2 regions of the Xylocopilactobacillus apis genome follow, and region 2 is predicted to be linked to the other one. Evidence: predicted binding sites of a transcription regulator. Region 2 holds the regulator's gene; the other holds the start of a gene.
What was found. The regulator CtsR, encoded in region 2, represses protease genes until heat stress. The targets are predictions, from matches to a motif close to TTGGTCAAAAAAGGTCAAANA.
Positions count from the first base shown of each region.

Region 1 (15,541 bases), 720 kb from region 2:
CACGGGGCCAAATAGACGACCAATACTATTGGTTCCAAATTTTTGAATAAAGAAAAGAACCGAAAGAATAATAATAGTCGTGATGATAACCTGACTTTGTTCAGTTATCAAAGATTCTCCAAAAAATTTAACACCTTTAAGCCCTTCAATTGCAGTAGTTACTGTTACTGCAGGAGTTAACATTCCATCAGCTAAAAGAGCAGCTCCGCCAATCATTGCGATAACAATTAACCAGCGATGGCGTTTGCGGACCAAGGTATAAAGCGAAAAGATTCCGCCTTCGCCTTTATTGTCAGCTTTTAAGGCAATTAAAACGTACTTAAAAGTGGTCATAATCATGACAGTCCAAAAAACAAGTGATAATGAGCCGATGACATAATCGGTACTAACTTTGCCGATTCCCCCGTTATCGGCTAAGATTGCCTTCATTACATATAAAGGTGAGGTTCCAATATCACCGTAGACAACGCCTAGAGTGATAAGGATTGTTGCAACACTGACTTTTTTCAAGGCAGATTTGGGATTAGATTCTTTTTTATTATAGATATCTTTCATAATATTTTTCTTGACCAATTTTCTCAGTTTGAATAAATAATTGTATTTTAAACTAAAAAGCAAAAAACCGCACGCTAGACGTGCGATTGTGCCAATTGCAGATCAATTTCAGGATTTAGGCAAGGGCACCCATCGGATCCCAAGGTTTTAGCACAGTTGGTTCATTATATTGACTGTCGTAAACGTATTGTTCTTCACTAGTCAAATATTTTTTGTTAATGACAACCTGATAGACAAATTCACTCATCCACTCATCACTCATCACAAAATATCCTTTGCTGCCGGCTTTATCGCCCCAAGAATTTTCAACTTTCCATTTAGTTGGCTTATCATCTACTAAATCAACGCCCGTGATAACCATTGCATGAGTCATTAATGATTCGTCATAATCTAAACGGTCAGCTTTACTCATTGAAAAATCAGTAGAGAATAAGCTGTCAAGGGTATAAATACTTGGATCCATAATGCCTTTTTGGCGATCGGAAGATTTGCCGACATCACTGCCAAACCAAACACTTTCGCCATCTTTAAGCTGTGCAACTACGAGTTCTTTAACTCGATCCATTTCAAGATTTAAATGTCTAACTTCACGTCCGCCGACAATATTTCCTAGCATATCAACAGTATAAAGCTGATTAAACGGCTTATCTTTTGTTGGAGAATTGATGACAGAGATATAATCAGCAAGATTCCAGCCTAAGAATTTATCATAAAAAGTCTTTGGAGTTAGATCAGCTTCACGATGATAATTTTTGTCTTTATCAAGGTATTCCCAATCAAAATTAGTTGGAACCGGACCTAAAGCAAAAACTAACATCCGATATATGTCTTGGAGCATTAATTGACGCATCGAAGAAACTTCGGCAACAGTTTTGCCATTTTTAATTGCATCTCTTAAAGTAACCGCATCATGACGGAGTTTAGTGTTTAAAGTTTGATTTAAAGCACTAGAATCTTTAGCGTTAGCATTATCTGGCATAATATCTGCTGGAACAATTCCGTATTTTTCAATAATGGCACATAACATGTCCCATTGACCGCCATCTTGTTGCGGGGTCGTCATTAGAAAATCAAAACGGCGGGAATCAGTTTCTTCATTGGCAGTGTTAATAACGTTTTCGTAAAAATAGTTGCTTTTTTCAAATTTATCCCAGAAAAATGTGTAGTTTTGAGACAATTCGAATTTATCAAGCTTCAACTTCTTTTGAATATCATGACGCATCGTATTCAGTGCAGCAAACATCCAGCAGCGGCCAGATCTTCGCTGATTAGAAACATCTCCTGTGTCTAAATCAATTGAAAATACGGGCTTCATTGCTTGAATAGAATCAGGATTTTTTGCAACTTGATAAATTCCATTGTTACCAATTGCCTGCATTAGGTTTTGACTCTGTGGTTCATTCTTTACTTGATAAGCAAAAGAATTTGTTAGTTGACTAGAAATTTCGAAACTCATAAATTACCTCTCTTTTTCTTTTTTACCTATTGTATTCCATTTACTTACGAATTACAGGGATAACTTCAGCTTTATCTGATTTTCCAACAATTACTGTATTAACTGTATCTAAAAAAAGTCCATGCTCTAAGATTCCTACTTGATGATCAAGCCATTGGGCTAATAGATGAGGATGCTTAATAACTCCTAGATGAAGATCAATAATATAATTGTGGTAATGGGTTAATACTTTTTGGTTCTTTGAATCAAGCCTAAATTTAGGATTAAGCCCCTCCGAATCTAGACGCTCATAAACCTTTGAACTGCCATAAGGAACAACTTCTAAGGGAAGTGGAAAAGCACCAAGCTCATTAACCATTTTAGATTCATCAACAATCCAAACATTGCGATTGCTGGCAGTGGCAACAATCTTTTCTAAGGTATGAGCAGCTCCTCCGCCTTTAATGCCTTGAAAGTTAGCATCAATTTCGTCAGCTCCGTCAATTGTTAAATCAAGATGATCAACTTCATCAAGCTGTTTAATTTTAATTCCAAGTTCTTCAGCTAAAGAAGCAGTTCTGCTTGAAGTTGCAACTGCCGTAATATTTAAGTTTTCTTCTTTAACCCTTTTTGCTAAAGCTTCTACTAAATAAAAAACAGTACTGCCAGTACCTAGGCCAATCATCATTTTGTCTTCTACTAAAGAAGCCCCTTTAATTCCAGCATTTTTCTTTTTTTGGTTAATTAAATTTTTTTCCATAAATTAGACCTCACCTTTAGGTTGTTCGTACTGAAGCTTGCGGTATTCGGAACTAGACTCAAAGGCTAGCTTGGCAAAGTTACAGGTTGGAATAATTTTTGCATTAGTGTCGCGTGCCAACTTGACCACACGCTCAAGCAAAACACTGGCAACTCCTTGACCACGTAATGATTCGTCAACAAATGTCCGAACAATATCCAGCACTTTTCCATTTTGAGTGCTGATATATTTTATTTCTGCGAGCATTTTGCCTGCGGGATCATCAATAAAAAAACGTCCCGGTTCACTTTGAATTTCCATTATTTATGTCCTTTCTAGCTTGCTTCATTTTATAGCAAGAACCTATAAATTAAAACAATTCATCTATGTAAAAACGATAAAATCTAAAATTTTTCTTTAAATACTTGCAACAATTGTCATAAAAGATTAATATATATTCTGAAGTTAGCACTTATCAATAAATAGTGCTAAAAATAAAACTGGAGGTAAATGAACTTGCTTAAACCATTAGGTGATCGTGTTTTAGTAAAAGTAAGAAAAGAAGAAGAAAAAGTAGGGGGAATTGTTCTAGCGAGCAATGCTAAAGAGAAACCTACTTCTGGTGAAGTGATCGCAGTCGGTGCTGGAGCCGTTGATTACAATGGCAAGAGAATGCCGATTGACGTTAAAGTTGGTAATGTTGTCTGGTATGATAAGTATTCTGGAACTTCCATTAAATACGATGGTGATGAATATTTAGTAATCCGGGCTGGCGATTTATTAGCAGTTGAAGACTAATTAATATAATAGAAATAAGAGGTTAAAGAATAGATGGCAAAAGATATAAAATTTGGTGAAAGTGCACGTCGTTCATTATTAGCTGGTGTTGATAAATTAGCAGACACAGTAAAAACAACAATCGGACCAAAAGGGCGTAACGTAGTTTTAGAAAAATCCTACGGTTCTCCTACCATTACAAATGATGGTGTAACAATTGCAAAAGAAATTGAATTAGAAGATCCATATGAAAACATGGGTGCAAAGTTAGTTGCAGAAGTTGCTTCAAAAACTAATGATATTGCAGGAGACGGGACAACTACTGCAACAGTTTTGGCTCAAGCAATTATCCGTGAAGGAATGAAGAATGTATCTGCAGGTGCAAATCCAGTTGGCATTCGGCGCGGAATTGAATTAGCTACTAATGCAGCAGTTGAAGAATTACATAAGCTTTCTCATAAAGTTTCTGACAAGCATGAAATTGCCCAGGTTGCGACAGTCTCTTCAAGCAGTTCTGAAGTTGGTGAAGAAATTGCTGATGCAATGGAAAAAGTTGGACACGAAGGTGTTATTACAATTGAGGAATCAAAAGGAATTGATACTGAAGTTGATGTTGTTGAAGGAATGCAGTTTGATCGTGGTTATTTAAGCCAGTACATGGTTACAGATAACGACAAGATGGAAGCAGATCTTGATAATCCTTACATTTTAATTACTGATAAAAAGATTTCTAATATTCAAGATATTTTGCCTTTATTGCAAGAGATCGTTAAATCAGGTAAGGCCTTGTTAATCATTGCTGATGATGTTGATGGTGAAGCATTACCTACATTAGTATTGAACAAAATTAGAGGGACATTCAATGTAGTTGCTGTTAAAGCACCTGGTTTTGGTGATCGTCGTAAAGCTCAGCTTGAAGACATCGCAACTTTAACAGGAGCGACAGTAATCAGTGGTGATCTTGGACTTGAATTAAAAGATGCAACAATTGATCAATTAGGTCAGGCTCACAAAGTTACAGTTACTAAAGACAATACAACTATTGTTGAAGGTGCTGGCAGTTCGTCTGCTATTGACGAAAGAGTAAATCAGATTAAATCACAAATTGCTGAAACTACTTCTGATTTTGATCGCGAGAAATTACAAGAAAGACTTGCTAAATTAGCTGGTGGAGTTGCAGTTATCAAAGTTGGTGCTGCTACTGAAACTGAATTAAAAGAAAAGAAATATCGTATTGAAGATGCTTTGAATGCTACAAGAGCTGCAGTTGAAGAAGGTTATGTAGCTGGTGGTGGTACTGCATTTGTTAATGTAATTCCTGCAATTGCTAAGCTTAAAGAAGAAGGCGATGTTCAAACTGGTATTAACATTGTAATGCGTGCGTTGGAAGAACCAGTTCGTCAGATCGCAGCTAATGCTGGTATGGAAGGCTCAGTAATTTTAAATCAATTGAAGAGTGAAAAGAAGGGCATTGGTTATAACGCTGCAACTGATAAATGGGAAGATATGGCTAAAGCTGGTATTATTGATCCAACTAAAGTTAGTCGTTCAGCATTGCAAAATGCTGCTTCAATCTCTGCGACATTGCTGACAACTGAAGCTGCAGTTGCTGACATTCCAAATGAAGAATCAGCAGCTCCTCAAGGCGGCATGGATCCATCCCAAATGGGTATGATGTAATTTAATAGTTAAGATAAAAAGGGCTGAAAAGATTTTCTTTTCAGTCTTTTTTTGAAGGGTCAGTTATTCAATTCAATAATTAATTGAGCTATTTTTTAGGTTCTTCCCATTGAAGATAATGAAATGTTCCAAGGCTAATAACCTTGGACTTTTTGTTTGGTGAAATAAATTCCGAGCGCTCATATTCTGCTAAGCGATATGCTTCTGTAACGATTATAGTTGGATTTTTTTCATCTATTGTTTTTTGTTGTTCCCACAAAATATTATCTATAGCTTTTTGAAGTTGTAGCCTTTCCCTTTCGCCAAATCGTTTGGAATTATTAATAGTCGTTTGTAAAAATTCCGATGCTAATGGTTCGGGAAATAAAGTTTTGATTTTATTTTCGATAAAATCTGTTCCAGATTGAGATTTTATAGCTTGCTTGTAAGATTTTGTTTGAGGAGGGTTAAGAATTATTTCTTTAGTAGTTGGCTCAATTGCAAGAAATCCTTTGAGATTCTAAATATGCGGCAAAATATCAATAAACACCACCAATGCTATGAGCGATGATTATGGTTTTTTGAGCATGCAGTGAGTTAATAATTTGAGATAACTCATTGGCCTCATCTTGAACTGTGTAATCTTTTAATGAAGTTGAACTAAATCCAGTGTTTAAATAGTCAGATGCCAAAATTCCAAGATTTTCAGGCAGTTCATTAATTAATAATTGAAAAGATTGAGCTGTATCAAAGTCGCCGAAAGAATTTAAAAAGACAATCAATGGTTCTCCGTTTTGAATTGCTAAATTGTATGTTCCTATTGGAGTATTAATATTTTTTCTAAACATTTATTTCCTCGATTTATAAAAAATCTAAGTTTAAGTGTCCTTCAAATAAAGTTTTTGCGTAATTAACTATGTAGGAGATTTAATTCTTCTAAAAAAAGAAAGAGGACGCATGCTTGAAAAAGAAACGTGTATCACCAATGTCCGATTTAATGCTCAAAAAATTATTTGCTAATCCTAAGTATTATCATATATTAGCAGCATTAATTCGTGATTTTTTAGATATTCCTTGCACCGCAAAGGATTTAGTTAGTACAGATTTATATAATATTGAAACATATCAGAAAGCCAGAGATGAAGGGACTTTACTGATGTTGACGGAAGCAGATCTCCGAGTTATTATTCATGATAAAATTAGATTAACAATTGAAATGCAGGTAAGAAGAGATGCCGATTTTTTCAAAAGGGCGTCGTTCTATTTAGCAAGTGCTTTTCAGAAAGGTTATTTTTACAGATCGCAAATGATATCTCCTGACCGACCATATAGTTCTTTAGGTCAGACATATGGATTAAACTTTTTAAATTTTAACCTTTTTGAAGACGATGATGTATTTCACTGTTATCGTCCACCGTATGATGCGGACCATGATGCATACGGGTTTGGCATAATGGTATTTGTCGAATTTCAAAAGATGATCACTAATATTAAAGATCCAGTAAGAAGATATCATTGTGAATGTTGGATTAAATTTTTCTTAACGGGAAAAGTTGATCTCGATGCCCCAAAAGAAATTAAGGAGGCATGCGAAGTAGTTAGTTACGAGAATTTATCTAAGGAGGAACAAGAAATTATGGATGCAATTGAAAGAGCAAAAATTGAATATCAAGTTAGAATGGACTATGAACTTCAACAGGCAAAAGAAAAAGGCTTAAAACAGGGAATCGAACAAGGGATTAAACGAGGAATTAAACAAGGAATTGAACAAGGAATTGAACAAGGATCAACACAAGCTAAAATTGAAACTGCTCGAAAACTGCTTAATGAAGGAATAGCTATTAATGTTATTAGTAAAGCAACTCAGTTGAGCGTTTCAGAGATTGAAAAATTGAAATAATTATTCACATAAGATAAAAACTTGATGAATTAGATAACTCATCAAGTTTTTTTCATTAATTATTTAGTTATTAACCAAATTGTTCGCTTTTTTCTTTAATGGTTTGAGCTGATTTCTTCAAGTTCTCATTTTCTGGATCTGTTAATGGTAATTCAAGAACTTTTTCAACACCGTTTTTGCCAAGAATTGCAGGACTTGAAATGTATCCCGCAAAATCTTCATTGTAATGAGAACAAATGGCTTCAGTTTTGGCATCGGAGAACATAATTTGAATCAGACTTGTTGCAGCAGTTGCAACGGCATAATTTGTGTAGCCTTTACCAACGTGAACCTCGCCGCCGCCAAAACGGGTATCTTTTTCGAGTTGATCAAGATCAATCCCTTTTTCTTTTGCAATTTCAGTAAATGGTCTCCCTTCCACTCGAACCGTTGACCACGCAGCAAATTGGGAATCTCCATGTTCTCCGAGAACATAGCCGCTGACTGAGCGGGGATCGATATTTAAGGCTTCACCAACATGGCGTTTAAGACGAGAAGTATCAAGGTAAGTGCCAGTACCAAGAACTTTATGAGTTGGAAAACCAGTATGTTTTTGATACAAACCAGTAATAACATCATTAGGGTTAGTAATAACTAGCAAAATCCCTTTAAAGCCAGAATTTTTTAAATCTTTAGAAAGCTCTGCAACTGAAGGGGCGTTAGTTTTCAATTCAGCAAAGCGGTCAACACTTCCAGGTACAATCAAATCGATTCGTCCAATTGCTGACACGATAATGTCACAATCTTTCATATCAGAAATTTGTCCGTTAATAATGGTAGTATGAGTGGATAACAGACTTGCAGCATCTTGAAAGTCTAAAGTATCAGCCTTAACTTTGTCTTGATTTCGGTCATATAAAATCAGTGTATCAGCGAGCCCTTGCGCTACAATGATGTGTGCAACGGTCGATCCTACATTACCCATTCCCATAACTCCAACTGTTCTTGCCATTTATTTTCTCCTTTAAAATGTATTGTTACTATTATAACAACGTTTTAACTGATCACAACCATTTTATGCAAAAAAATGAAATAATATACGAACTAAATGAGTATTAATTTTATGGACAGGGAATATTTTAATGTATATTGAAGTTGATGATGTAAAAAACGAAAAATAAAATGTACTTAAGCGGCTAACAATATTAGATGTCTTTTGGTAAGTAAATCTTTTCTTTGACCTTTATTGACTTTTATAGTATTATTCATACGTTGAATAAAAACAAGAATGGAGTAATAAATGTTAGTACCTACAGTTATTGAGAATACATCACGGGGCGAAAGAGCCTATGACATTTATTCACGTCTTTTAAAAGACCGAATTATTATGCTTTCTGGCGAAGTTGAAGACAACATGGCCAATTCAATTATTGCGCAATTGTTATTTCTTGATGCGCAGGATTCTAGTAAGGATATTTATCTTTATATTAATTCTCCTGGTGGAGTTATCACTTCAGGGCTTGCAATTTTAGATACTATGAACTTCATTAAATCTGATGTTCAGACAATTGCAATGGGAATGGCTGCTTCAATGGCAAGCGTTCTTTTGACTAGCGGAACCAAGGGTAAACGTTTTGCTTTGCCAAATGCGGAAGTCTTGATTCATCAACCATTGGGTGGTGCTCAAGGCCAGCAAACTGATGTTGAAATCCAAGCCAATCATATGTTGGAAACTCGCAAGAAGCTAAATCAGATTTTAGCTAAAGCTAGTGGTCAGACGTTGAAGAAAATTCAAACTGATACTGAGCGAGATAATTATATGACAGCGCAAGAAGCTAAAGATTATGGCTTGATCGATGATATTATGACTAATACACCGACTGCTAAAAAATAAATATCTGTGATCATCCTTTTAAAAAGGATGATTTTTTTTTCAGAAAATTTTAAATCGTGTAATATCTGACTAGACCAATTTGCAATAAATTTGACAGTTATTTTTATAAATGGCATAATATTCGAGGTTTGCGCGACCGATGAACTTTAAAAATAGATATATACCAATTTTAAAAAGAAGGTTAATAGCATGTGTGGAATTGTTGGCGTGATTGGACGCGACGATACAACAGAAGTTCTGTTGAATGGTTTAGAAAAATTAGAATATCGAGGATATGATTCAGCGGGAATTTATGTAGACTCAAAGTCAGGTGATGGACATTTAGTTAAAGAAAAAGGAAAAATTGCCGAATTGCGAGCAGCTGTTGGGCCGGATGTAAAAGGAACTGTCGGAATTGGACACACTAGATGGGCAACCCATGGTATTCCGAGCAACAATAATGCTCATCCGCAAGTTTCTGCTAATGGCCGATTTTATCTGGTTCATAATGGAGTATTAGAAAATTATGAGGAATTAAATTCAAAATACTTGTCAGATGTTACTTTTAAAAGCGAGACTGATACCGAAGTAGCAGTCCAATTAATAGAGTATTTTGTGAATTCTGGTAAAAGTGTCTTAGATGCTTTTCGTCAAATGGTTGATCTTGTGGTAGGATCTTTTGCCTTTTTGATGGTTGACCGAAATGATCCTGAACGACTTTATGTAGCAAAAAATAAAAGTCCTTTATTAATTGGTTTAGGCCAAGGCTTTAATGTTGTTTGTTCTGACAGCCTAGCAATGTTGTCGCTCACTCATGAATTTGATGAACTTCATGACGGTGAAACGGCGATTGTGACTAAAGATCAAGTTGAAATTTTTAACCGTGAATATCAGGCTGTTGAAAGAAATCCTTATCATGTTGAATTAGATGAAAACGAGACAGGAAAAGGTACTTATCCTTTCTTTATGCTAAAAGAAATTGATGAGCAGCCGGCAGTTTTAAGACGCTTGGTTGACCAATATATGGGAGAAAGAGATCAATTTAAATTTGATCCACGCTTAATCGAACAAATGGCGCAGGCGGATCAAATTTATATTGTTGCTGCAGGGACCAGCTATCATGCAGGACTCGCTGCTAAAACTATTGTTGAAAAAATTGCTAAAGTTCCAGTGGCAGTTGAACTAGCAAGTGAATTTGGCTATCATTTACCAATTTTAACCAAACATCCTTTCTTTGTTTTTCTTTCTCAAAGCGGTGAAACTGCTGACAGCCGTCAAGTGCTGGTCAAAATGAAAAAAATGGGCTATCCAATTTTGACAATTACAAATGTTGACCGTTCGACGCTTTCAAGAGAGGCTGATTTCACGGTTCTCTTGCATGCAGGACCTGAAATTGCGGTTGCTTCGACAAAAGCATATACAGCTCAAGTAACAGTAATGTCAATTCTTGCAAAAGCGCTTGGACAAAAATTAAAAACTGATGACAGCAAGATTGATCTTAGACATCAGCTTGGCATAATAGCTAACGCAATTCAGACTATTGTCGATAATAAAGAAGAGATCGAAAAGTATGCATCAGACTTTTTAGAAAAAACAACAAATGCTTTTTATATCGGACGAGGTCAGGATTACAATGCAAGTTTAGAGGCCGCCCTAAAATTAAAAGAAATATCATATATTCAAGCCGAAGGTTTTGCAGCTGGTGAGTTAAAACACGGTACAATTTCTTTAATTATCGAAGGTACTCCTGTGATAGCAATCATTACAGATGAAGTAACAGCAGGGTTAACTCGCGGCAATATTAAAGAAGTAGAAGCGCGGGGGGCTAATACTTTAAGAATTGTCAGTGAAGATTTGGCAGAATCAAAAGATCAGATTATTATGCCAAAAATCGATCAGGTGCTCGCACCAATCTTAACCGTTGTCCCGGCTCAATTGCTTGCCTACTATGCAACAATTCAGCGGGGATATAATGTTGATCAGCCTCGTAATTTAGCTAAAAGTGTGACAGTGGAATAATTAAGCAGGTGAAAACCTGTTTTTTTATTAATTTTTGTGGCACAATACAAGTAGTCATAATTTAGAAAGTGGGGAATAATTTTGAGTAAAATTAAAACCGAGGTTGAAAGCTTTACTTTAGACCACACAAAGGTTAAGGCCCCTTATGTTCGCTTAATAACTCGTGAACAAGGACCAAAAGGCGACGTGATTTCTAATTTTGATCTTCGTCTATGTCAGCCAAATGAAACAGCGGTTCCGACTGCTGGATTACATACAATTGAACATTTGCTGGCAGGACTGCTAAGAGACCGGATGGCAGGAGTAATCGATTGTTCGCCGTTTGGTTGTCGAACGGGATTTCATTTGATTACATGGGGTGAACAAACTACCACTGAAGTTGCAAAAGCGCTTAAAAGTTCTTTGGAGGCAATTGCTAACGATATTGAGTGGGAAGATGTTCCGGGAACTGACAAATATAGCTGTGGAAATTACCGCGATCATTCGCTTTTCTCAGCTAAAGAGTGGTGTAAACAAATTCTGTCTGAAGGAATCAGCGACGATCCTTTTGAACGTCATGTAGTTTAATTTTCCAAAAAAAACAAAGTTTTTATTTTGAATTGATTAAGATAATTATGTTGACATGTTAAAATAATGTTTGTAAGTTGATACTTATATTTCTTTTGGGAGGAAAAAATTTAATGAGTATGAAAATTAATAAAAGCTCTTTGCTAGCTAGTGTAGCAATGCTTGGTGTTGCTGGTACAATGGTAGCTCCTGTTACAGTTTTTGCTGCTGGTGCTGGTGGTGATACCAATGCTCCTAGTACTAATCCTGCAGTCAACCCTACAGTTAAATGGGGTAGCGGAGGAGCTAATGGCTCTATTGGTACTGGGGCTAATGGCAGTTCTGCTCAAACTAGTGGAACATCTTTAGCTGGTATTTCTTGGCATACAGATGCAAATAGTGCTATTCTTTCACTTTTAAGAGTACCTAATTTTGACTTTGGATCTTGGAAATTTACTGGTGGAGCTAAAGGAGCTGGTTCAACTAATACACATTGGTACCCAGTAGACGCTACAACAACGGGTCCTGCATATAGCAGTGGCGGTATTGCTGGAAATGCTACTTATGCAACTTTAGCTGCTGACGGGAGTGCTCCTGCTCTTGCAACTACTGGTAAAAATACTGTTGATGGTTATAATGTTTCTAATAGTAATCGAGTATTAGTTGTTGATGATGAACGAATGGGAACAGATGGCTGGAAAGTTCAATTATCAGTTGGTTCTTTTGATAAAGATGGAGCTGGTGACGGGACAATTAGTGGTTCTGCTTCTCCTACAGGAGGTGAAAGCCACTTAAAAGGAGCTGCAATTGCAATAGTTCCTAGTCAGGTTACCTATAAAAAAGATGTTAGTAATGCGTTACCAGATGTAGTAGCTCCTGTTGGTGCAGGTACTACTGCTACTGCTCCAATAATTGCTTATTCTGCTGATACAAGAGGAACTACTCCGGTCGTTTCTGATCCGCACTCGACAGGATATAATTATGGTGCTGCTACTACCATTTTCTATGCAAATCAAAATTCTGCAACTTCTGGACTTAATCAGACCGGAAGTACTAAAAATGGTTTGGGAGCTTGGATTATGGACTTTACTAAAAAGGAAAGTGCATTGTTCACCAGTCCTGTTGAAGGCTTAGGTACTTATACTGCAAGCTTGAAATGGACATTAACATCCGCTCCTCAATAGGATAATGTTAAGTTAATTTTTCTTGAGACATCAGTTATTAAAACTGATGTTTTTTTGTTGCAATTAATATTTATTTCTTGTAAAAGATTTATTTTTTTTAATTTTTTGCAAATAATTTTTTAAAATGCTTGGTAGAATAGAGGAAAGATTATTTGAGGAAATAAATGAGAAAAAAAAGTAAAATTATTTTAATTATTTTATTTACACTTTTGGTAATTTTTAGCAAAAGCAAAATAGTTAAAGCAGATGGTATAAGCGTTGATGTTAAAGTTATTCTTCCGTCTAATCAGACTGAAGGAATAAATGGATGGTTTGATGTGCATGTAAAACCAGGAGACAAGCAGATATTTCAGTTAAAGGTCAATAACCATTCAAAAAAGCAAGTGTATGTGGAGGTAAAGCCTACTGATGCAACAACTTCTCAAAATGGAGAGATGGATTATGAACCATATAAAGGTCCCTTTGATCCAACTTTAAAGTATCGTTTTCCTAAATTAACTCAAAAAGCTCAGAGAATTCATATCCCAGCAAATAGTTCTAAAATGGCAACTTTTACAGTAAAAGTTCCTAAGAAAGCAAAAAATCAAATGATAATGGGTGGCTTTTATGTTTCTCAATTAGACGATAAGCCAAAAAAACAAGTTGTCAAAAAAGGTGAAAAACAAAAAGTTCAAATTAGGAATTATTATAGCTATACAATTGCTGCATTGATGTCTATTGGTAAACTTCCTGATCCAAATGTTCGCTTGGTATCAGTAGCCCCCGGGCTTCAAAGCGGTTATGCAGCTTTTGGAGCAAATTTACAAAATGATAAGGCTAATTATGTTTCTCAAATGAAAGTAAAAGCAAAAATTATCAGAAAAAGTTCAGGTAAGGTTGTTACTGAGCGCAGTCAGTCAGCAATGACTATGGCTCCAAATTCAAACTTTATATATTACATGCAAGTAGGTAGAAGTGCAATTAAGCCAGGTACTTATCATTTAGATTTAGTAGCAAGCGGATCGGGTAAGAAGTGGCACATTTCAAGAGATTTTGAGGTTACTGCCAGCCAAGCTAATGAAGTTAATGCAAATAATGTTTTACTGCCAAAAAGCAACTTGTGGATATATATTTTGATTGCAGTGATTATTCTTATTTTGTTTATAGCTGTTGTTGTTTTTGTTTACTTTAAAGGACAAAATAAAGCTCAACGCCGCTTAGAGACAAATCTTCAAATAATGCGTAAATCTGCTGATAATTCAAATGGTCAATCAAATAAAAAAATTGAATCAAGAAATTCAGTACCACGGCGGAAAAGAAAATGAGAAAAGCAAGAAAAATATTTTTAATTTTGTTTATAGGAATAGTTTTTAATGTATTCAATGAAATTCCAGCTTTTGCGGCAAATAATACAAATGGAGGGTATTCTATTAGACCAATACCTCCCAAAAATCAAAATCCTGCGGTTAAGGGCTATTTTGATTTAACTGTGGTTCCAGGACAGCGACAAAGTTTATCTATTGAGGTCAATAACAACTCAAATGAAACAAAAACAATTAGAGTTTTAGCAACCACTGCGGCAACGACTTCTTTTATGGATACCAATTATGATGGTGAGATTAAGAGTAAGGATAAGGATAAATCGCTAAAATATGATTTTTCTCGTTTTGGCTTTACTCCAAAGACTATTAAGCTAAGACCCAATAGCAAATTAGTAGTGCCTCTGGATTTTACGGTTCCGAAAAAACCTTTTAAGGGGATCGTTCTTGGTGGCATCTATGTAAGCGATGTAAATGCTCAAAATGTTGAAAGAAATCAAAGCGGAAAAACAGGGATGAAGTTAAAAAATTATCTCAATTACGCAATAGCAGTTAAAATGACAGAAGATCAGGAAACCGAGGTTACTCCCAATCTAAAAATATCAGGAATTAAGGCAATTTTGTATAGTGGTTATCCGGCAGCGGGAGTTACTTTACGAAATACTTCAATGGGATTTGGAAGTACAGTAAGCGCCAAAGCGACAACTTATCTTAAAAAGGACCGAAAGATTAGAGCTACTGGAAAAGTGAGTTCGGGGACAATTGCACCTAATACGATTTTTACGTATCCCATCATGTTTCCAGCGAACAAACGAATTACTCCGGGAAAGTATCATTTAGATTTGAAAATTAAGACTGCAACTCGAAATTTTAAATTTTCACGTGATTACACAATCTCGCCAACTCAAGCAGATTTAATTAACAAATATAATCCTTCAATTAAGAAAAGTTATTTATGGATCATCATTTTAGCAATTGTTATCGGGATTTTGTTACTAGTTTTATCATTTGCTTTATTCTTTATTATGGGTCGTGGACGAGGACGTCAAGAAAGTAATGCTGGTTTTCCTCAGAACATGGATGGCATGCAGAAAAAGCAATTTAAACAAATGATGCGTGAACAGAAAAAACAATTTAAAGCTCAACAAAAGGCAATGAAAAAAAGAAAATAAATTCTTAAAGATTGTGAAATAAAATCTTTGAGTTTTTTAATGAGAAAAATAATCAAATCTGTTATGATAGTGATGAACGTTTTATCAAATCTAAAGAAAAATTATTATTATTTTGATATTTCAAGCATAAAAATCCTGGTATTATGTAATCTGTAGTAAGATTATGCTAACTACGATTTGGGAGGATAAAAATGAAACAAAACTTATTAAAAGTTGGTAAACTTTCAGCAGTTGCATTAATGGCAGCCCCAATCTTGTCTGCTGTTAGTGGTACTAGCACAGTATTTGCCGCTAATGCAGCAGGTACTGGTCAAAGCGGCGTAGGCACAGGAAGAGTAATTGCGGCTGACGCACAAAGTGTTGAAGTTTCTAATGCTTCTGGTGCTTTAACAAGCGGCACCAGTA
Region 1 covers NZ_AP026801.1:1,966,060-1,981,600, reverse strand. The annotation lists gene R8749_RS09485 (KUP/HAK/KT family potassium transporter) at 1-555, opposite strand, end outside; gene R8749_RS09480 (C1 family peptidase) at 671-2,011, opposite strand; gene rpiA (ribose-5-phosphate isomerase RpiA) at 2,052-2,750, opposite strand; gene R8749_RS09470 (GNAT family N-acetyltransferase) at 2,754-3,050, opposite strand; gene groES (co-chaperone GroES) at 3,246-3,527, shown strand; gene groL (chaperonin GroEL) at 3,561-5,186, shown strand; gene R8749_RS09455 (alpha/beta fold hydrolase) at 5,705-6,013, opposite strand; gene R8749_RS09450 (Rpn family recombination-promoting nuclease/putative transposase) at 6,127-7,065, shown strand; gene R8749_RS09445 (L-lactate dehydrogenase) at 7,136-8,056, opposite strand; gene clpP (ATP-dependent Clp endopeptidase proteolytic subunit ClpP) at 8,345-8,938, shown strand; gene glmS (glutamine--fructose-6-phosphate transaminase (isomerizing)) at 9,128-10,936, shown strand; gene R8749_RS09430 (S-ribosylhomocysteine lyase) at 11,027-11,503, shown strand; gene R8749_RS09425 (WxL domain-containing protein) at 11,617-12,666, shown strand; gene R8749_RS09420 (WxLIP family cell surface protein) at 12,831-13,970, shown strand; gene R8749_RS09415 (DUF3324 domain-containing protein) at 13,967-15,136, shown strand; gene R8749_RS09410 (WxL domain-containing protein) at 15,328-15,541, shown strand, end outside.
Region 1: the regulator CtsR is predicted to act here: its motif matches at 8,278-8,298, upstream of clpP (ATP-dependent Clp endopeptidase proteolytic subunit ClpP).

Region 2 (15,541 bases):
CGCCTTCTTGATTTTTCTTAATAGTTCTTTTTATTTCATGTTGAAGTTTTGAACGCAGCATATTAGGGGCAATGACAAGCTTATTAAGTTTAGAAGGAAGTTCCTTTTTTCCTTCAATAAATTTAAAGATCCTTTTAATATCAGTGCAATACTTCTTTTGGGAAGTAAAAAAACTGAAATCAGTATATGATTTAGCGGTGATTTCATTATAATTTCCGGTAGCAAGATGAGCCAGCTCAATTTTTTGATCTCCCTCTTCAATAACAACTAGAGCCATTTTGCTGTGAATCTTGAGATCAGGAAAACTGGTATAAACATTAACGCCAGTCCCTCTCAAGTAATCTGCAATTTCAATGTTGTGTTCTTCATCAAATCTTGCTTTTACTTCAATTAAAGCATGGACGGTTTTACCATTTTTAGCGGCATCTGCTAAAGCTTTGACGATAGGAGAGTTTTTTGATGTGCGATAAATTGTGATGTAAATTTCAGTAACTGATGGGTTGACGGCTGCCTGTTGAAAGAAATTAGTAATTGCATCGTAACTGTCATATGGATGATGAAGGAGATAATCTTTCTTTTGAATTTGTTCAAAAATATGTTCATCTTCCAATTCTGATAAATGGTGAGGAGAGTGTCTCTTAAAATGCAATTTTTCAGTGTTAATCTGATTATTGTCAGTAATTTTTTTACATAATGGACTAATAAAGTCATAATCCCAGTCCCCAGAGATATGAAAAGTGTTAAGAGGATTGACCGAAAGAGCATGGGTCAAAGTTTTTAAAACCTTGCTTGGAGCATTAGCGTCCATTGCTAGGAAGATAACAGGAGAAGCCTCCCGCTTTTCAATTGCAATTTCTACCGCTTGTTCGGTATTATCAGAGTCCTTCGGTAAAGATCTGATATCCATGTCTTTTAAAATCCGGTAAAGATAAATACTTTGGGCTAAAAAGCGCCCTTTAAATTTAGTCGAAATTATGTCTTGATAGTGAGCTTTGATAATTTGTTCAAGTAAAATGAATTGATTTGACTGATCTTTGAATTTAAGAAGCCTTTCAAGAGACGGAAGTTTAAAATGGGCAAAGATATGTTTTGTTTGGTCACTAGAGCTGACCATATCAACGATAAAATACATATCGCCATTTTCCATTTCCGGCCAAGGGAGATCTTTGGGGAGAAGTTCGATTTCAATCAGCGGGCTGATTGTTGTTTCAAAGTAGCTGTCGGCGTAAGATTTTTCGTCGTCAGTTAATTTTTGATAATCGAGAATTTTTATCCCAAGATTTTCAAAACAATTTTTAAGTTTAGTCCAAATTTTATTTTGCCTTTTGAGCTGCTTTTTAACTAGTTTACGAACTTGGTTTAACTGAGTATTTGGGGCCATTCCTGATTTATCAGGATGTTTATCGCCGGAATTAACTTCTCTAATTAAATTTGCAACTCTGATCATATACCACTCGTCGAGGTTTGATTGGGTAATTTTAAGGAAATTTGCGCGCTCCAAGAGCGGAATTCTTGGACTATCCGCTAAATCTAAGATTCGATCATTAAATGACAGCCAACTGATTTCCCGATTCATAAAATCGTGTTGTCGCAAAAGAGTATCAGCCATTGTTCGTTCACCTCACCATCAACGTTAATCTTTACAATAACAGTATATGCTTATTTTTTTAATTAAGACCATAATGGGTAAAAAAATTTCAAACTTTTTCTCAATGCTTTAAAATTAAGTGTCCTTGTATTATAATGTTAGTCAAGTATAGTCAAGGAAAAACAATGAGCCAATCAAATAATTTATCAGATTTAATTGAAGAATATATAAAAAGTATTTTAAAAGAGAATTTTGAAGTCGAACTGAGAAGGCAGCAAATCGCTGATTACTTTAATGTTGTGCCTTCTCAAATAAACTATGTGATTAAGACTCGTTTTGATTCAAAACATGGTTATTATGTTGAGAGTAAACGCGGTGGTGGCGGTTACATTAGAATTGTTAAGCTGCAGTTTGTTGAATGCGGAGATCTTTTGGAAAAGGTTAAAGCTGATATTGGGTCGGTTTTAACTTTAAGTGATGCGACTACGATTGTTAATCAATTAATCAGTGAAGAAGTTATTACAGACTCTTGCGGTCGGATTATTATTTCTGCACTTGACAACGATGCCTTAGGAGATATAGAAAAACCCGTTCAAAATAAATTAAGAGCTCATATTTTAAAGTGTATTTTGACAAAGCTAGAGTATGAGAATTAGTTTAGTATTATAATATAGACAGTGTTTAAATTCCTCATAGAGGAGGTTTTATTGATGGATAACTTATTTACACCTAGTGCCAGAATGGTGCTGGAAATTGCACAGGAAAACGCGAAAATGTACGGTCATTATGCGGTGTCAACTGAACACTTATTATTAGCACTGGTCATTGAAACTGAAGGAATTGCTGGGAAAACATTGAGAAAACTCAACGTTAACGAAGCAGATATTCGAGAAGAGATTGATGATTTAACGGGCTTTGGTACTGGCGTAGAAAACGCGGGGATCAGTAATAATTTGGGGTACTCGCAAAAAGCTAAAGAAATTTTGGCTGTCGCAGGAGATGAGGCCAAAAGGCTGGGGGCATTAAAAATTGGAACCGAGCATATTTTGATAAGTCTTTTACGAGAAGATGATGTTTTGGCAACTCGGATTTTAGTAAATTTAGGTCTAAATCTTAACAAAACTCGTCAGCTTTTGCTTAAGAAAATGGGTATCAGTGAAGCGCCAGGAAGGACGGGTGCAAAAAGAAGACCCGTTTCTAATCCGGAAATGACAACGAATAAAAATACCAAGACTCCTACTTTAGATAAATTGGCACGAGATTTAACCGAATTAGCAAGGCAGAATAGAGTTGATCCAGTTATTGGCCGTGAAAAAGAAGTTAAAAGAGTTATTCAAATCCTTTCTCGCAGAACCAAGAATAATCCAGTTTTAATCGGTGAACCGGGAGTTGGGAAAACTGCAATTGCTGAAGGATTAGCTGAAAAGATTGTTGCTGGAACTGTTCCAGAAGAAATGCAGGACGATCGCTTAATGATGCTTGATATGGGCTCTCTTGTTGCGGGCACTAAATATCGGGGTGAATTTGAAGACCGACTGAAAAAATTGATTAAAGAGGTTTCTAACAGCGATAACGTAATTCTTTTTATTGATGAATTGCATACATTAATTGGAGCTGGAGGAGCTGAAGGAGCAATTGACGCTTCCAATATTTTAAAGCCGGCTCTGGCTCGTGGTGAAATCCAGCTGATTGGGGCTACCACATTAGATGAATATCAAAAATATGTGGAAAAAGATGCAGCGCTTGAAAGACGTTTTGCGACGGTTCAGGTTGATGAGCCAACAATTGCTGAAACTAAAGAGATTTTACGAGGGCTACGTTCACGGTATGAAGAACATCACTATTTAAAAATTAGTGATGAGGCAATTGATGCAGCAGTCGAACTATCTAATCGTTACATTACTAATCGATTCTTACCAGATAAGGCAATTGATTTAGTTGATGAAGCTTCAGCTAAGGTTCATTTAGCCCATGCTACTGGTTCTAAGGCCGATTCATTAAATAAAAAGTTGCTGAAGATTGAAGCCGATAAAGAATCTGCAGTAAAAAATCAGGATTTTGAATTAGCAGCTGAAATTCGCAGAGAAGAGTTTGAACTAAAAGATAAGTTAAATCGGGCTAAGTATGGTAATAACTCTGAGCAGAAAGTGCAGGAAATTGTCGTAACTCCAGAAGACATCGCCGAAGTTGTTTCTGAATGGACCGGAGTTCCAGTCACCCAGCTCACAAAAAAAGAATCTGACCGTTTAGTGCATCTCGAAAAATTCCTTCATCAGCGAGTCATTGGACAAGATGCAGCAGTGTCAGCCATTTCAAGAGCAATTAGAAGAACCCGCAGCGGTTTAAAAGATCCTAATCGACCAATGGGTTCATTTATGTTTCTTGGACCAACAGGTGTAGGTAAAACAGAATTAGCGAAGGCTTTAGCAGAAGCATTATTTGGTTCGGAAGATAATATTGTTCGAATTGATATGTCAGAATATATGGAGAAGTACTCGACCAGCCGTTTAATTGGTTCGCCTCCTGGATACGTTGGTTATGAAGAAGGCGGTCAGCTGACCGAAAAAGTTAAAAACAAACCTTATTCAGTTGTTTTATTTGATGAAGTTGAAAAAGCTCACCAAGATGTCTTTAATTTGTTGTTACAAGTTTTAGATGACGGATTTTTGACTGATTCTAGAGGACGAAGGGTTGATTTTCGCAATACAATTATTATCATGACTTCAAACTTAGGTGCGACTTCTCTACGTGATGATCATGAAGTTGGATTTGGTGCTCGAAGTACTTCAACAAATGATGTTGCAATTGAAGAGCGGATCCGAGAGGTGCTAAAAGAAACTTACCGGCCAGAGTTTTTAAATCGAATTGATGAAATTGTCATTTTCAAAGTTTTAACTAAAGATGAAATTCACCAGATCGTTAAGTTAATGGTAAAAGATTTTTCAAAACGGCTATCAGATCAAGGGATTACTTTAAAGGTTACCCCAAGTGCAATCAGCTTAATTGCTGATAAAGGATATAATCCTGAGTATGGAGCTCGTACAATTAGAAGGACTCTGCAGACTGAACTTGAAGATTCAATGAGTGAACAGTTATTGTCCGGTGAAATTTCACGTGGTGATGTGGTAACAGTTGGAGCTCAAAAAGATAAAATAAAGTTACGTATTAAAAAATCTGAAAAGAAAAAGGATAAAATTAAAGTTTGAAAGATGATTCATTGATCCGATTTTCTTCCACAGTACCCGTAAAAGACATTGCGGGTACTGTTTTTGATGAGGGAATAGATGCATTAATTATCGGGAATAATCGTTTTGGATTGCGTCTGCCCACTAGCTATGATTTAGCGGAAACGGCTGATTTAACTAAAATTGCTCATCAAAAAGGCAAGAAGATTATTGTCGCGGCAAATGCAATTTTGCATAACGAGAAGTTACAGTCTTATCAAGAATATTTAGCAGCTCTTGATCAAATTGAAGTTGATTATGTAATGGTTGGAGATGCAGGAGCAGTTAATATTATTCAAAATAACTTTCCAAATCTAAAATTTATTTACAATGGGGAAGTATTAGACACGAACTCTGGAATGATGAATTTTTGGGGTGAAGAAGGGGCATCGTACGTTCAGTTATCGCGGGAAATCCCTTATGTTGAATTAAAAGAACTTTTGCCGAAGTTGGAAGTAAAACCCATTTTGCAGTTATTTGGTCCAATCGCAATTGAGCATTCAGGCAGAAGTCTTATTTATAATTATTTAGATTATGTTGATAAAACAAATGATTTTGCGCCTAATGAGATTTATAAAGTATCTTTGCCTGCCCGACCGGAAGAAGAATACATCATGTTTGAAGATGAGCATGGGACCCATATGTATGCACCATATGACCTTAATTTATTAAGTAAATTTTTGGAATTAGTCAGTATGGGTATTAACTTCTTCACATTTGACAGTAAGTTTTATGACGGAGATAATTGGCTTAATATAATAAAAATATTTGTTAAAGCACGTAATTATATTTTACAGGATCAGTTAAACGATGATCGGCTGAGTGAGTTAGAGGAAAAATTATTACAAACAGTGCCCGCAGATCGAAAATATTCAATTGGATTTTATGATTATCAGATTGGTGATATTAAATGATGAATAAACCTGAAGTATTAGTTCCAGCAGGAACACCTGAAAAATTAAAAGTAGCAATCGATTATGGAGCAGATGCAGTATATATCGGCGGAGAACGGTTAGGACTAAGATCAAGAGCTAATAATTATTCGATTAGTGATATGGCAGAAGGCGCGGCCTATGCTCATAGTCATGGAGCAAAAGTCTATCTTGCCGCTAATATTGTCTGTCATGAAAATGAATTAGAAGATAATATTTCTTATTTGACTGAGGTTCGAGATGCTGGAGTCGATGCGTTAATTGTATCTGATCCAGCAATTATTAGTGCTGTTTTAACAAAAGTACCAGGGCTTCCTGTTCATTTGTCGACCCAAGCATCGGCAGTAAATTATGAGGCAGTAAACTTTTGGGCTAAGCATGGTCTTGAACGAGTTGTATTAGGAAGAGAGACAACTTTTGAAGAGATCAAGGAAATTAAAGAAAACACTGATGTTGAGATCGAAGCCTTTATTCAAGGAGCAATGTGTACTAGTTATTCTGGGCGCTGCGTGATGAGTAATTATATGAACAAGCGCGATGCTAATCGGGGTGGATGTGCTCAAAACTGCCGCTTTCTTTATAATCTTGCTGATGAATCAGGCAGCTCTTTAAACGGCGATGAGATGTTTACCATGTCAGCAGTTGATATGAGTTTAATTCCAGTAATCGGTCAAATGATTTCAACAGGAGTTGACAGTCTTAAAATTGAAGGAAGGATGAAGACGATTCATTATGTCTCAACAGTTGCTAATGTATATCGAACTGCAGTTGATACATATTGTGCAGATCCAGAACATTTTGAAGTTGATCCTGCGTGGATTGATGAGTTAGCTAAAATTTCTCAGCGCCGGATGTCCTTTGGTTTCTTTAATGGAGCTCCAACCAAAGACGATGAGTTATTTGAACATACAAAACCTGACCTCGGTTATGAGTTTATTGGGGAGGTTAAAGGCTATCAAGATGGAAGAGTTATTATTCAGGAACGAAATAACTTTTCTGAAGGTGATGAATTAGAATTTTATGGCCCTAATTTTTACCATTATTTAACAACGGTGAACGATCTTCAGGACGAAGATGGAATGAAAATCGAAAGAGCGAGTCATGCAATGATGATCTGTTCGATTGCAATAGACAAAGAATTACCAGTTGGTACGATGATTAGAAAGAAAAAAGCAGCTAAAGTAAGAGCCTAGAGGCACGTTAATGACTAAAATTAATAAAGATCTTGTTTATGATCCAATACATGATTTAAAGTTGGATCTCTATCAAAATGAAACTAGCGGTAAAAAACAAGTGAGTATAATTTTGATTCATGGTGGAGGATGGTTTCGCGGTTCAAAAGATAACGAGACTCAACTGGCAGCCAAATTGTTGGAAGCCGGATATAACGTTATCGTTCCCGATTATCGTTTAGCACCGCCAAGTTTTTATCCAGCTCCTTTAAAGGATATGAATCAAGTTTATAATTGGATTCAGGACAAATTCCCAGAAAGTAAAATCGCAGCAGTCGGAACCTCTGTAGGTGGAACAATGGCAGTTGAACTAGCAATTAAATATGGAATTCCAGCCGTGTCGCTTTCAGGTATTTTTGATATCGAAAAATGGATTTTAAAACATCATGATGTAAAGGCTAAGCTTAGTTCTGGCAAAGGTGAAACTCCTGAAGATCAGCAAAAAATTAATGAAAGTTTCTATAAAGGCTTTATCATGAACTATCTAAATAATGATGAAAAATTATTGGAGCAGGCAACACCCTATTATCGAGTAAAGAAGACCACGGGTCCAGTTTATTTATTTAATTCATTATCAGAATTGGCGCCATTAAGTGGAGTTTTGAAGATGGAAAAATCATTAATTAAAAAACAGGTTCCAACTTGGGTTCAATTTATACCAGGGACGGGGCATGGTGGTGACTATGCGTTGTCTGTTGTTGAGGATATTGCAAATTTTATCGAGAAATATTAAAAAAGACCAGTTCGTTATCACGATGGTCTTTTCGTTTGCTGATCTTTCCCCCAAGAAAGATCAGCACCTATTCATTCTCATTAAGAAATTTCATGATGTCGTTTAAAATTTGTGGATCAATCTGACCAATTCCTGCTTTTGCAGCATGAATATGTTCAACTGAAATGTGACTTGCAAAGGCGAGATCGCTATCAGTCATATTATGTTCTTTTTCAAAATTAATAATTTTTTCAACTAGTGGTGATACACCGTCCATATTTAACTCCCCTAAATGATTTTCTTTATTTGAGTATAGCAGATTTCATGAATCTAAGTAAAACCAAGTTTAAAAAAAGTATTTCGTTAATAAAATTTACAAAAATAGATTGACAATTGCCTTATAAAATACTAGAATTTTGTAGTGTTTTTAAGATATTGTCGAAAAAGCAAAACGCCTGGATATGTGTACCAGCAAAAAAATTAGAAAGGGATATTAAATATTTAATGCCAACTATTAACCAATTAGTACGCAAAGGCCGCAAGTCAAAGACTAGTAAATCAAAATCACCAGCTTTGAACTTCGGTTATAACAGTATGACAAAAAACTTAACCAATAATCCAGCTCCTCAAAAACGTGGAGTTGCAACTCGTGTCGGAACAATGACACCTAAAAAGCCTAACTCAGCTCTTCGTAAGTATGCCCGTGTGCGCCTCTCTAACTTAATTGAGGTTACAGCATACATTCCTGGAATTGGCCACAACTTACAGGAACATAGTGTTGTCTTAATTCGTGGAGGCCGTGTAAAAGATCTTCCCGGTGTTCGTTATCATATTATTCGTGGAACTCTTGATACAGCAGGAGTTACCGATCGTATGCAGGGCCGTTCAAAATACGGAACTAAGCGTCCAAAGAAATAACATATTTTTTTCAGATAGGAGTACAGAATGCCAAGAAAAGGCACAATCGTCAAACAAGATATATTGGCAGATCCAATATATAATTCAAAATTAGTATCAAGACTTATCAATCACATGATGAAAGATGGAAAACGCGGTAAGGCTCAAAATATCCTTTATCGAGCATTTGACATCATTCATGAACAGACTAATAAAGATCCGCTTGAAGTTTTTCAAGATGCCATGAATAATGTAATGCCTGTTCTTGAAGTTAAAGCACGCCGGATTGGTGGTTCTAACTATCAAGTACCGATTGAAGTTCGTCCTGAAAGAAGAACAACTTTAGCTTTGCGCTGGATCGTTCAGTATTCACGTCTTCGTAACGAGCGTTCAATGGATGAAAAATTAGCTCATGAAATTATGGATGCAGCTAATAATACAGGTGCATCTGTGAAGAAACGTGAAGATACACACAAAATGGCAGAAGCAAATCGTGCATTTGCTCAGTATCGTTGGTAATTTTAAATTTAAAATTATTGCTGCTTGAAGCAATGAAGGAAATGAGGAAGTAGAAAATAATGGCCGCAAAACGAGAATTTCCACTCGCTAAAACGAGAAATATCGGTATTATGGCCCATATCGATGCGGGAAAAACAACAACTACAGAGAGAATTCTTTTTTATACTGGTAAAATTCACAAGATTGGTGAAACCCATGAAGGTGCATCTCAGATGGACTGGATGGAAGAAGAACAAGAACGTGGAATTACGATCACTTCTGCTGCAACTACAGCTCAGTGGAAAGATTATCGAATCAATATCATTGATACCCCAGGACACGTTGACTTTACAATCGAGGTTGAACGTTCTTTACGTGTATTAGATGGAGTTATTACAGTTTTGGATGCTCAATCTGGAGTAGAACCGCAGACAGAAAATGTTTGGCGCCAGGCTGCTAACTATAACGTTCCAAATATTGTTTTCGTTAACAAAATGGATAAAATTGGAGCTGATTTTGATTATTCAGTTCAAACAATTCATGATCGTTTGCAGGCAAATGCTCATGCAATCCAAATCCCAATTGGAGCAGAAGATCAATTCAGCGGAATTATCGATTTAATTACTATGCAGGCTTACGTTTATGACGTAGACGAAATTGGTGATAAATGGGATACTGTTGAAATTCCGGCAGAATATCAAGATAAAGCTAAAAAAATGCATGATGAGTTAGTTGAAGCTGTTGCTGATGTTAATGATGATGTCATGGAAAAATATCTTAACGGTGAAGAAATCACTGTTGAAGAATTAAAAGCTGGTATTCGTCGGGCAACTATTGATCTTAAATTCTTTCCTGTTTTAGTAGGTTCAGCATTTAAGAATAAAGGTGTTCAAATGCTTTTGGACGCAGTAGTTGATTATCTTCCATCACCTCTTGAAGTTAGACCTTATATTGCTCATAAACCAGGAACTGAAGAAGATGTTGAATTAACTGCAGGTGATGATAAACCATTTGCTGCCTTGGCATTTAAGATTGCAACAGATCCGTTTGTTGGACGTTTAACTTATATTCGTGTTTATACGGGATCTCTACCATCAGGTTCTTATGTTTTAAATGCAACTAAAGACTCACGTGAACGTGTTGGGCGTCTTCTTCAAATGCACGCTAATCACCGGACAGAAATTTCTGAAGTATTCTCAGGAGATATTGCAGCAGCAATTGGTTTGAAGAATACAACAACAGGGGATTCTCTAACTGATGTTAATAATCCGTTAATTCTTGAATCAATGGTCTTCCCAGACCCAGTTATTCAGGTTTCAATTGAACCAGATTCAAAAGAAGATCGTGATAAACTAGATGTGGCTTTACAAAAACTCGCTGAAGAAGATCCTACTTTCCAAGCAGAAACAAATGCCGAAACTGGTCAGACTTTGATCGCTGGAATGGGTGAATTGCATTTGGATATCATGGTTGAAAGAATGCGCCGTGAATTCAAGGTAGCAGCTAAAGTTGGTGAACCACAAGTTGCTTACCGAGAAACATTTACTAAACCAGCTTCTGCTCAAGGTAAATTTGTTCGTCAGAGTGGTGGTAAAGGTCAATATGGTGATGTTTATATTGAATTTACACCAAACGAAGAAGGAAAAGGCTTTGAATTTGAGAATGCGATCGTTGGTGGGGTTGTTCCTCGTGAATATATTCCATCAGTCGAAGCTGGTTTGAAAGAAGCAATGGCTAACGGTGTTTTAGCTGGATATCCATTGATTGACGTTAAAGCAAGACTTTACGATGGTTCTTACCATGAAGTCGATTCATCTGAAGCTGCTTTCAAGGTTGCTGCATCTATTTCATTACATGAAGCTGCTAAAAAAGCTGGTGCTGTGATTTTGGAACCAATCATGAAAGTTGAAGTTATCGTACCTGAAGAATATCTTGGTGATATTATGGGTCAGATTACTGCTCGTCGTGGTCGAGTTGAAGGAATGGAAGCTCGTGGTAATGCTCAGGTAGTTAATGGTTTTGTTCCATTAGCTGAAATGTTTGGGTATGCAACTACTTTACGTTCTGCAACTCAGGGACGTGGTACTTTCACAATGACTTTTGATCACTATGAAGCTGTACCTAAGTCAATTCAAGAAGAAATTATCAAGAAAAACGGTGGTAATTCTTCTGATAAATAAAAATTAGGCCTGATGGCCTTTTTTATTTTCAAAATTTTCATGATCATCACTTACTGCAATATACAGGAGTGATTTTTTTGTTTAGAATAGAGGCTATGAGTATAAATCAAAAACTGGTACAAGTAAAAGACTTAACAATGGGGTTTGAAAAAAGACCCCTTTTTAATAATTTGAATTTGACAATTGAACAAGGAGACTTTTTGTCAATTATCGGTCCTAACGGAACGGGAAAGAGCACTTTACTCCACATAATTATGAAAAAACTGACTCCTAAAAGTGGTAAGGTTGAATATGTTGGAAGCAATTTTGGGCCTAGTAAAATTAGTTTTGTTCCACAAACACGTAATATTTCTGAAAACTACCCTCTGAACATATTTAGTTTTGTTGGTTTACGATTGTTTAATAATCTAATTCCTTGGTTAACTAAAAGCGATAAGCAAAAAGTTAGTGAAGCAATAGAAAAAGTAAGATTAACTGATAAGTCGGATAATCTGTTAGCGAGTTCTTCGGGTGGTGAACAGCAACGGGCGTATATTGCTCAAGCATTAGTTAATAATCCAGAAATGATAATTCTAGATGAACCAACAAATGGCTTAGATGAACGTTCGAAAGATGAAGTAATGGAAATTTTAAAATTGCTTCAAACTAAAGACAATGTCACGATTGTTTTAGTTACTCATGATCCAGAATCTGTTAAAAATAACAGCACCAAAATTTTAATGCTTAATGGTGATTCCACTTATTCTGTTGGAGATCAGACACTACTGGAGGATGCCAATGTTAAATTCTGAATTTATGTTCAATTCTTTTGTATCAGGGACTGTTATAGCGATAGTCTGTGGCATTATGAGCACCTTTGTTTTAATTAGAAAGTTACCTTTTCTAACTCATATGATTTCTGAAATTGGATTTTCAGGAGCTGCTTTTGGTATTTTTGCGGGATTACCTCCGATAACGGGGATGTTAATATTCACCACGTTAGCAGCAGTGATGACAAGTGTTGGGGCTAATAAATTTTCTTCAAATGATGCGCTGGTTAGTGTGATTTCCGCCCTTTTTATGGGATCAGGAGCGTTATTTCTCACTTTAGCTAAGGGGAATGCCAGTTATACAACGACTTTGATGTTTGGAAGTATCACAGCAATTACTAAACAAAATGTCATTCAAATTTTAGTTGTTGCAGGGATTGTCTTAATTACAATTTTGTTAATGTTTCGTCCATTGAAGTTTGATTCCTTCGATCCAATTGCTGCTCAGTATTCGAGTTTAAAAACTTACTGGATTTCCTTAATCTTTTTGATCTTGACAGCATTTACTGCCAGCGTTGCAGCTCAAATTGTAGGTGCTTTGTTAATATTTGTCCTCTTAACGCTGCCTGCGGCAATTGCTTTTTACTGGGGTAGAAACTTCAGTGAATTAATTATTTTGAGCGTTTTATGCGCATTAATCGGAACTTGGGGTGGACTTTATTTATCTTATGTTACTGATCTGCCAGTAACTTTCTTCATTACGTTAATTGAAGCAATTCTCTTCTTTGCAACTTTAATTGCGAAAAAGTTTATTAGATAAATTTAGTTTTTATTGTTCATTAATAGTTTTTCTAGCTTGTCATAGATATCAAGCTGCCATTTGATGTAAGTTAAATTTTTCGGCTTATTTTCAGTTAAGTAAAGAATTGGAATCTGATATTTTTTTGCATCCTTTAAAATCGATTTTGTTGTATTGTTTTCAGCTTGAATATTATGTAAGTAAAAGGCGACACGATGATTTCTAAAATCATCAACCACAGTTTGTGCATCTTTGATTGCGGGATCAGTTTCGTTTTCAATTGCTTTAGAAAATGCGGGATTATTTATCGTAAACCCTAAGTTATTCAATGCATAATCAAAAATTGGTTCGCTTACGTCGACGAAAGAATTGGATTTTAAAGATTTAATTACAGCTGATTTTTTATAGATTGGTTCCATTGACTTTAGATACTTTTTGGCGTTTGTAGAAAAATATTTTTTGTTTTCTGGTTGAAGATCGCTAAGTTTTGCAGTTAGATACTTGGTGTATTTCTCCATAATTTCATAATCAAACCATAAGTGAGGGTTAGCGCCGCTTTTTTTGTGAGCAATATCACGTCCCACATTAATCCACGGCTGTTTGTTAACGATCGGATTAACCCAGTCGTCGTATCCCAACCCGTTACTGACAACTAAATCAGCATTTGAAACAAATCTAGTAGTTTGAGTTGTCGGTTTAAAATCGTGGGGATCGACATGCGGATTATCGATAACGGATTTAACTGTTCCTTTATTGCCAACAACTTTACCAGCAGCTTCGGCATAGATGTCAGTTGTAGTGACAATATTTATTTTTTGATGATTTTTATCTTGGGTTGAGTTTTTAGGACTGCCGCTGAACAGAATTAATCCGAGAAAAAGGGCAGCTAAAAACGATGCAATTATAATTACGATTATTCTTGTTTTCTTCATTTGAACCAATTCTATCATATTCGTTTTAAATATCTTGATTTTTATAAAAAAATGTTTTATGATGTTGAATTATAATTAAACTTGGGTTACAATTGTTAAACAAAGATAGAGACTCTGTTTTGATCTATTGTCCATTACAGTGATTCCTACATATATCAATTTTTTGAGTATGTGGGATTTTTTTTGCTCTAGGAGACTAAAAAAATGTTAATTTTTTTTAAAGTTTCGTGGGCTAAAGATCTGTCTTGATACTAAGAAGGAGTGTATAAATGGCTGAACATAGCGTGAATTATGGTAAACATCAAGTACGAAAAAGCTTTTCCCGCATCAAAGATGTTTTAAAAATACCAAATTTAATTGACATTCAGACCAAATCATTTCAGTGGTTTCTTGATGAAGGAATTACAGAAATGTTTAATGATGTTATGCCAATTGATGATTTCAAAGGTATTTTGACACTTGAATATAACGGCTATTCTTTTAAAGAACCAAAATATTCAGTTGATGAGGCTAGAGAAAGAGATACAAATTACTCGATGCCGATGTATGTGAATTTACGGCTTACTAATAATGAAACTGGTGAAATAAAAACTCAAGATGTTTTCTTTGGTGATTTTCCAATGATGACTAATGAAGGAACTTTCATTATTAATGGTGCTGAACGAGTAATTGTTTCCCAATTAATGAGATCTCCCGGAGTTTATTTCAACAGTTCAACCGATAAAAACAGTATTGTCAACTATGGCACGACGGTAATTCCAAACCGTGGTGCATGGCTTGAATTTGAGTCTGACAGTAAAGAATTAGCATATGCAAGAATCGATCGTACGCGTAAGATTCCAATTACAGTTTTAATTAGAGCACTTGGCTTTGGCTCAGACAGTACGATTACCGAAATTTTTGGTGACGATGATTCATTGCAGTTAACAATGGAAAAAGATATTCATAAGAATTCTTCTGATTCTAGAACTGATGAAGCCTTGAAAGAAATTTATGAACGCTTACGTCCTGGTGAACCGAAAACTGCTGAAAGTTCTCGTTCACTTTTATATGCTCGATTCTTTGATCCAAAACGTTATGATTTAGCATCAGTTGGCCGATATAAAATCAACAAAAAACTCTCATTAGAAAACCGCTTGGTTGGTTTAACTTTGGCAGAGACATTGGTTGATCCGGATACTGGTGAAGTTATTGCTTCTAAAGGTACTAAAATTGATCGCCAGTTAATGGAAGGCAGCGGTAAAGAGGATGAAGAAAAGACACCTTTAAAACGTTACCTCCGAAGGATGGACTTTAAAACTCGCTCATTTATGCCTTCTCAAGATGGTGTATTGGAAGATGAAGTTGTAGTTCAATCGATTAAAGTTTACAGTCCAAATGATCCAGAACAAGTTGTTGAATTAATTGGTAATGCAAATATTCCAGAATCAGTTCATCAATTAACAGTTGCTGATATTATTTCTGCAGTTAATTATTTCTTGAACCTTCGTTATGGTATTGGAACTACTGATGATATTGACCATTTAGGGAATCGACGCATTCGTTCAGTGGGTGAATTGTTACAAAATCAATTTAGAATTGGTTTAACTAGAATGGAACGAGTTGTGCGTGAAAGAATGTCAATTCAAGATCCTTTGACAGTTACTCCACAGCAATTGGTTAATATTCGACCAGTAGTTGCAGCTATTAAGGAATTCTTTGGTTCATCTCAATTATCCCAGTTTATGGATCAGACAAATCCTTTAGGAGAATTGACTCATAAGCGTCGTTTAAGTGCCTTGGGACCTGGTGGTTTGAC
Region 2 covers NZ_AP026801.1:418,520-434,060, forward strand. The annotation lists gene ppk1 (polyphosphate kinase 1) at 1-1,609, opposite strand, end outside; gene R8749_RS01975 (CtsR family transcriptional regulator) at 1,774-2,244, shown strand; gene R8749_RS01980 (ATP-dependent Clp protease ATP-binding subunit) at 2,299-4,794, shown strand; gene R8749_RS01985 (peptidase U32 family protein) at 4,791-5,726, shown strand; gene R8749_RS01990 (peptidase U32 family protein) at 5,723-6,937, shown strand; gene R8749_RS01995 (alpha/beta fold hydrolase) at 6,948-7,709, shown strand; gene R8749_RS02000 (LBP_cg2779 family protein) at 7,777-7,965, opposite strand; gene rpsL (30S ribosomal protein S12) at 8,193-8,606, shown strand; gene rpsG (30S ribosomal protein S7) at 8,634-9,104, shown strand; gene fusA (elongation factor G) at 9,164-11,263, shown strand; gene R8749_RS02020 (ATP-binding cassette domain-containing protein) at 11,341-12,054, shown strand; gene R8749_RS02025 (metal ABC transporter permease) at 12,041-12,832, shown strand; gene R8749_RS02030 (metal ABC transporter solute-binding protein, Zn/Mn family) at 12,835-13,743, opposite strand; gene rpoB (DNA-directed RNA polymerase subunit beta) at 14,013-15,541, shown strand, end outside.